One region of the Corynebacterium appendicis CIP 107643 genome, then DNA from elsewhere that is predicted to be linked to it. Evidence: predicted binding sites of a transcription regulator. Region 1 holds the regulator's gene; the other holds the start of a gene.
The links. The regulator LexA, encoded in region 1, represses DNA repair genes until DNA is damaged. The targets are predictions, from matches to a motif close to CGAACANNTGTTCG.
Positions count from the first base shown of each region.

Region 2: the regulator LexA is predicted to act here: its motif matches at 1,288-1,301, upstream of CAPP_RS07895 (SAV_6107 family HEPN domain-containing protein).

Region 1 covers NZ_CP046976.1:1,412,717-1,416,123, forward strand. Annotated here, with positions in the region: gene hrpA (ATP-dependent RNA helicase HrpA) at 1-400, shown strand, start outside; gene nrdR (transcriptional regulator NrdR) at 453-917, opposite strand; gene CAPP_RS06935 (hypothetical protein) at 953-1,324, opposite strand; gene lexA (transcriptional repressor LexA) at 1,605-2,279, shown strand; gene sugR (transcriptional regulator SugR) at 2,412-3,191, shown strand; gene CAPP_RS06950 (1-phosphofructokinase family hexose kinase) at 3,398-3,407, shown strand, end outside.
Region 2 covers NZ_CP046976.1:1,609,599-1,613,005, reverse strand. Annotated here, with positions in the region: gene CAPP_RS07905 (polyprenyl synthetase family protein) at 1-551, opposite strand, end outside; gene CAPP_RS07900 (GNAT family N-acetyltransferase) at 595-1,179, opposite strand; gene CAPP_RS07895 (SAV_6107 family HEPN domain-containing protein) at 1,424-1,861, shown strand; gene CAPP_RS07890 (DUF3040 domain-containing protein) at 1,975-2,367, shown strand; gene mraZ (division/cell wall cluster transcriptional repressor MraZ) at 2,842-3,276, shown strand.

The sequences.
Region 1 (3,407 bases):
ATACGTCAATATTGCAGCCGAACTGGACAATTGGGACGGTCCTGCGATCGACGACATCCGCCAGCAGATGCAGTTCCTTCTCCCCAAGAACGCGATCACCATTCACGGGATCGAGAACCTGCAGCACCTGCCGCGCTACATGACCGCCATCCAGATGCGCCTCGACGACATTAACCACGACCCCGACCGCGATGCCGACCGCCAGGCCGTGATCGACGAGGTGAAGACCTACCGAGACGCCAAGCTTCAGCGCCTGCCCGCCAACCAGGCGAAGTCCCGCGCGATCAAGGACATCAACTGGCGCATCCAAGAACTGCGTGTGAGCCTATTCGCTCAGCGCCTGGGCACCGCGAAACCGGTGAGCCCGCGGCGCATCGAGAAGATGATCGACAAACTCTAGCGCGGTTCCGGGATTTGGTCGGCGCTACAGCTGGTCCGGGTGGCCGGCCGCGCTACAGCTCTTCCATGCCGCGGTCCTTGCGGCGCATGAGGCGGATCTCGGATTCGAAATCGTCGGCGCTCTCGAAAGACTTGTAGACCGACGCGAAGCGGAGGTACGCCACCTCGTCGAGCGCGCGGAGCGGCTCCAGGATTGCGAGACCGATCTCGTTCGACGGGATCTGGGAGCTGCCGTGACTGCGCACGATCTCTTCGACTTCCTGAGCCAGACGCTTCAACGCGTCGTCGGACACGTCGCGTCCTTGGCATGCGCGGCGCACACCGACGATGAGTTTGTCGCGGTCGAATGGTTCGCTAACGCCGTTCCGCTTCACCACCGTAAGGACCGCTTTTTCCATTGTGGTGAACCGTCCGCCGCACACGGTGCATTCACGGCGGCGCCTAATCGCCGCACCTGAGTCGACCAGGCGCGAATCGGAAACTCGGGACGTATCGTTCTGACAAAAAGGGCAGTGCACGAGACTGCATCCTACCCGCTTGTGCCCGCCCTCTTTTAGTGGTGGGAAACTGCGGCGATCTGGGTGCTGGCGTCCTGCGGAGCAAAACCAGCATCCCCACCGGAGAACGCGCCTCCGAACGCGGACCCAACGATGAGCGCCAGGCCGAATAGCGCCCCCATGATCGCGGCGCCGGTCTTCTCGCGGCGAGTTTCGAAACCATTGTCCTTCACTTCGAACGCCTCCGAATGACGACTTCCGATAGGAGTATATTTTCGACTCGTCGGTTCCAGCGTTCGAACATTGACCCCACCACCGACAGTCGTGCGGCGGCGGTCAAGGTCCCACACGTCGGCCGGCTGGATGCGGGAACCCGTCGCGGCAGCGTGAGAATCAGTGCTGTTAGAGCGTGCGATAGAGATAGTCATGAGTTGTTCCCTTCCGTTGTTTGTCTGCGATTCTACGATCCCGGCGAACCATCGAACATTAGCTGTTCGAGTAAATGTTCGATAGCTTCTATGTTCGAGTTATAGCAACCCGCAAAAATTTTGTCTACGCATGCGCCAAATTTTTCGAACAAATTTGCTCATCCGTGGTAGACAAGAGGCACGGGAACCGAACGCCGGGCAGAGTCGTCCAAGTTTGTGAGGGATTTTCACCCGACGCCGCAGACGACGAATATCGAGAAGAAATGAGGACGCACCCACCATGCCGAAGCGAGAAGACAAGAAGCCGGACCTGAAGTCGCTGACTGAACGTCAACGCCGGATCCTGGAAGTCATTCAGGACGCAGTAGTGTTGCGCGGGTACCCGCCAAGCATCCGCGAAATCGGCGACGCCGCAGGTCTTCAATCAACCTCCTCGGTCGCCTACCAGTTGAAAGAACTGGAGAAAAAGGGCTTTCTGCGGCGCGACCCGAACAAACCGCGCGCCGTCGACCTACGCCACTTGCCCGAGACCGCTGGCAGGAAGACACGCAAGGCTGAGCCGACTCCGGAAGATGCGGCCGCGCCGCGCTACATCCCAGTCCTCGGCCAGATAGCGGCCGGCAATCCGATCCTCGCCGAGGAGCACGTCTCCGAATACTTCCCTCTGCCCGAAGAACTCGTCGGCGACGGCGACCTCTACCTCCTCCAGGTCGTGGGCGAATCCATGCGCGACGCCGGAATTCTCGACGGGGACTGGGTCGCCGTCCGCACGCAGCCCGTCGCGGAAGAGGGACAGTTCGTCGCCGCACTTATCGACGGAGAGGCGACCGTCAAGGAGTTCCACAAGGACTCCACCGGTGTGTGGCTCCTCCCGCACAATGATGCGTTTGCCCCCATTAAGGGCGACAATGCGGACATCATGGGCCTGGTCGTTTCCGTTTTTCGTCGCCTCTAACCTCCCCGCCCGGGGGTGAAACGGGCACACCCGGGCACTCTCGGGCTTCATTTCGACGTACGCACATGAATAATAGGGCTCGAACCTAAGCGCCTCGCACGGTCATGCCCGAGGCCCCGGAAGGAAGTGCCCATGTACGCCGAAGAACGGCGCCGCCAGATCGCGTCCCTGACAGCAGTCGAGGGGCGCGTCAACGTCACCGAACTGTCCGAGAAATTCGACGTCACTGCGGAGACGATCCGTCGCGACCTCGCTGTCCTCGACCGCGAAGGCATCGTCCAGCGAGTGCATGGCGGCGCCGTGTCGAGCCAGTCGTATTTGACCACCGAGCTGCCGCTCGACACCAGGTTCCGTTCCGCAACCTCAGCGAAGACAGCGATCGCTAAAGCAGCCTTGAGGTATCTCCCTGAGACCGACGGTTCCGTTTTCCTCGATTCAGGCACGACCATCAACGTCCTTGCCGGCATGATCAAAGACGCGCCCCGCTCCCCGTCGCTGTCGTTCGTGACTAATTCACTGCCCATCGCAGTCGATCTGTCGAGCAACATCGACCTCAATGTTCAGCTCCTCGGCGGGACTGTCCGCGCAATCACCCAGGCCGTCGTGGGCGACACTGCGCTGCGCACACTCGCGCTTTTGCGAGCCGACGTAGCATTCATCGGTACCAATGCCCTCACCGTCGACCACGGCTTATCGACGGCCGACGCCCAGGAAGCTGCCGTGAAATCCGCGATGGTGACCAATGCGCGCAAAGTCGTGGTCCTGTGCGACTCCTCGAAACTGGGAAGCGACTACTTGGTCAGTTTCGCGGCTCTCGACAGCCTGGACGTGGTGATCACGGATGCCGACGCGCCCGACGCGTTCGTCGAGGAGCTGACCGAGCTGGGCGTGGACGTCGTCATCGCAGAGTAGATCGCTACCGTCCCGGACCCCCGCCGCGCTGTGGCCGCACCCCGCCGATCGCCTCCAACTCTCCGCCCATTTTCTTGAGTAATCCAATACAAACGGGCATAATCGGACACTAAGGGGTAGCAATCCCACGTTTTGAGGGATTATTTGCCCCCGGTACCTGATCACCCGCGCTTGCCTGCGCACAAGGTCCAGGAAGGGAATGTCCCGTGATTGTCA
Region 2 (3,407 bases), 200 kb from region 1:
AGAATCTGCCCGCCGATCACTTCCGCGCGCATGCCGCGCCACGGTTCAGCCGCGCGCTTCAGCGCCTCGTCGCTCACCCCGGAGTAACGCCACATATCGTCGCCCCACGCCAGCGCGAGGTCGCCGATGAGAATCGCAACGTTTTCGCCGTACGTGTCGGAATCCCCGTGCCAGCTGCGGTTTGCATGTTCGGCTGAGATCGCGCGGTGGACGGTCGGTTTACCGCGCCGGGTGTCGGAAGCGTCGATAATGTCGTCGTGGATGAGCGCACACGCTTGGATCAATTCGAGCGCGCTCACCGCTCGCAGCACTGCATTGGGGGATTCGGCGCAATTCTTCCCTGCGGTCGCGGCATAGCCGACCCAGCCGTATGTGGGGCGGATACGCTTTCCGCCGCCGAGAACGAAGTCGCGCAAATGGCCCACTGCCTCAGCGACTGGAGCGCCGATCTGGTTGATCTTTGCGGCGTTTTCCTGGAAGAACACTTCTAGTTCCCGTTCCACCGCCGCCGGGATGTCTGCTACCGCAAGGTGAGGTGTGCGCTCGCTCAAAGGTGGTGACTCCTTCTAACCGCAGGGTGGGGACGATTACCGCTCACTCTACCGGGGACGTATTTTCCAGCGGCAATGTCCGGCCGAGCACGGCGAAGGGCCGTGGATCGCCGGTGTATTGGAAACTGCGGAGCACATCCCCGAAACCGAGTGAGCGGTACAGCCCGAACGCGGCGTTGCTCTCTTTGGGGACCTCGGGGGTGGACAGCAAGACATAAGGCTGCGGCGCCCGCTCCAGCAGTCGCTGGATCAAAACTCTGCCGATGCCGTGGCCCTGGAGCCGGGGCGCGACGTGAATCTCCGCCAACTCGAAGTAATTTTCCACGATGTCGATCATTTTCGGGGTCATGGCGTGGCTATTCACCAGCCCGCGGCGGAGCTGCTGATCCCACCATCGCCGCTCAGATCCCTTGAACCCGTACGCGATTCCGGCGAGTTTCCCTTCGTCGAAAGCAGCGACGGCGGCGAAGTCTTCCTCCGTCGAATCGCGTCGCCAGACCGATACCCGCTGATTGTGGATGGAAATGGGGTAGCGCATGGCCGTGATGTAGAGCCCCACGAGTTCGGGCGCCATGGCGGAGAACTCGTGCGGGGACAGCTCGCGGATAGTGACGGACACGCTGTCCATCGAACCATGCGTCGCGGTCGCCTGCGTTGAAATCCCCGTTATCCACAACCGTGTGTCCTGGTTGCCCCAGCTCAGAGGGGTCGAGCGCGTTCTGTAGATCAGCAGACTCGAAAACGTGTTCGAATTGTTTGTGGGTTGTGTTGATGTCGCTTTCTAGTGTGAAAGTCACAAAAGCAGTTGGAAGCAGGAATAGAAGCAGGAAATCGAACGCCGCACGATACGGCGAGACGAGGAGGAGGTTTACATGTCTAGCGTTATTTCGGCAACGACTGGTGCGGTGTACGGAGTGGTGCCCGTCGCATCGCGGCATGACGAATTTCTCGAATCGGCTCGTGCGCTTCTTGCGGATGCGCACGCGCAGCTCGCCGCCGGTTCGTATGACTTGGCGTTGGAGAGCGCATATCGGGCGGCACTGCGCACAGCCGGGGCTGTAATCGCTCAGTCCACGGTGGTTGCAAAGCGTAAGCGTCTGCCCACTAGCGCCTGGGAGAAGCTGGCCCTGACGGGATCCCGCGGAACGTACTGGGCGAATACGTTCTCGGGCTTCTCGCGCCTGAGGGGACGGGTCGCCTCGGGGATCGAGCTGAAGCCTCGAGTGGCCGATGTGGGGCGTCTTGTTGAGCTGGCGGAAGAATTCTTTGCGGAGGCTGCTGGGGAGGGAAGTGATATGTCTGCGGCCTAGCCTGCTGCGACTGTCCTGTTTGAGGGATGGGGCGGTATGATGAGGGAACAAAACGATGCCCCTGAGCGTTGTAGTTCAGAGAAGACAGCGACCAAACCAGGCTGGGAGTGAAAGTGGCTTTATCTGAGCAGGAACAGAAGTTGCTCCGCGAAATCGAGGAGTCGCTGATGGCCGACGATCCGAAGTTCGGGTCGTCTGTGGCCTCCGCGCCCGAGCGCGGATCCGCGGGCGGTGGCTTCCGTCCGACGATGCGGGCTGTCGCCCTCATTGTGCTGGGTCTCGTGCTGCTGATCTCTGGGGTCGCTCTGGCGGCCGAAAGTCTTTGGTTCATCGCGCTCAGCATCCTTGGATTCGTGGTCATGTTCATCGGTGGCGTGTGGGGGCTGCGTGCCCCGTCTGACATCCCGCCGGCAACGCGTTCCAAGAGTGCTGGTCCGCAACCGCGCCGCGAAGGACGCGGTTCCCGCATGGAGGAGAACTTCCGCCGGCGTTTCGAAGGTCAGTAGCGCAAACTTTCTGCGGCCGCATAATTTTTAGACGGCTTTCCTGATCCCTTTCACGGAGACGTGAGGGGGATTTTTTCGTGCCTCAACGTGCCCTCACTCTTGGCTCCCCACTTCGGCCCACCGGGAGTCCCCACTTTCACCCACCGGGTCTTATTTCAGGTGTCGTTATCCAGTTTTCCTGCGGGGATGCGCTCGCGGCATGGTGGTGAGAAAGGTGCTGAAGTAGTCAAAACGGATGTTGTGAGGTGGTTGTGGTGGGATATGGCGCGGGGGGCGGGTGGACGCGCCACGTGGGATTCGTGTGTTGAACTGCGAATTCAAGACACTCGGAAAGATTTTTGAGTTCCAATGTGGCGTTTGTGGGGGATAGTGGGTTAAAGTGGGGCACAGTGAAGGGCCGGTGTGACGATGCCGGGTCGGATCTGACAAAAATTCACAGCCGGAGTCGTCGAGCGAAGGAAGGTAGGGCGCCGGATGTTTCTTGGCACCTACACCCCGAAGCTGGACGACAAAGGGCGCCTGACACTGCCCGCCAAATTCCGCGAGGGACTGGCGGACGGACTGATGGTGACCAAGGGGCAAGACCACTCGTTGGCGGTCTATCCCCGCGAGGAGTTCGCGGCCCGCGCACGTAAGGCGGCGGCGGTCTCCCGCACGAACCCGAAGGCGCGTGCGTTCATCCGTAACTTGGCGGCAAGTGCGGATGAGCAGACGCTCGACGGTTCTGGTCGCATCACGTTGTCGCCGGCGCACCGGGACTACGCGAACCTGTCCAAGGAATGCGTGGTCATCGGTTCGGTGGATTTCTTGGAAATCTGGGACGCCGAGTCCTGGCAGAAATACCAAGAAAATACGGAGGCTGCCTTCTCGGCGGCCGATGAGGACGACATTCTCTCGGGCCTGCTCTAAGCGGGCGGGCGGAGAGCGTGTACGGACTCTGCTCGGGGCGCGAGTCGTTCTGGTGTACTTCCCCGATATCAGAATGACCGCCCCGAGCAGGGCTCTACACGTTCCCCGCTAGAGCACACTCTTTCAACCGC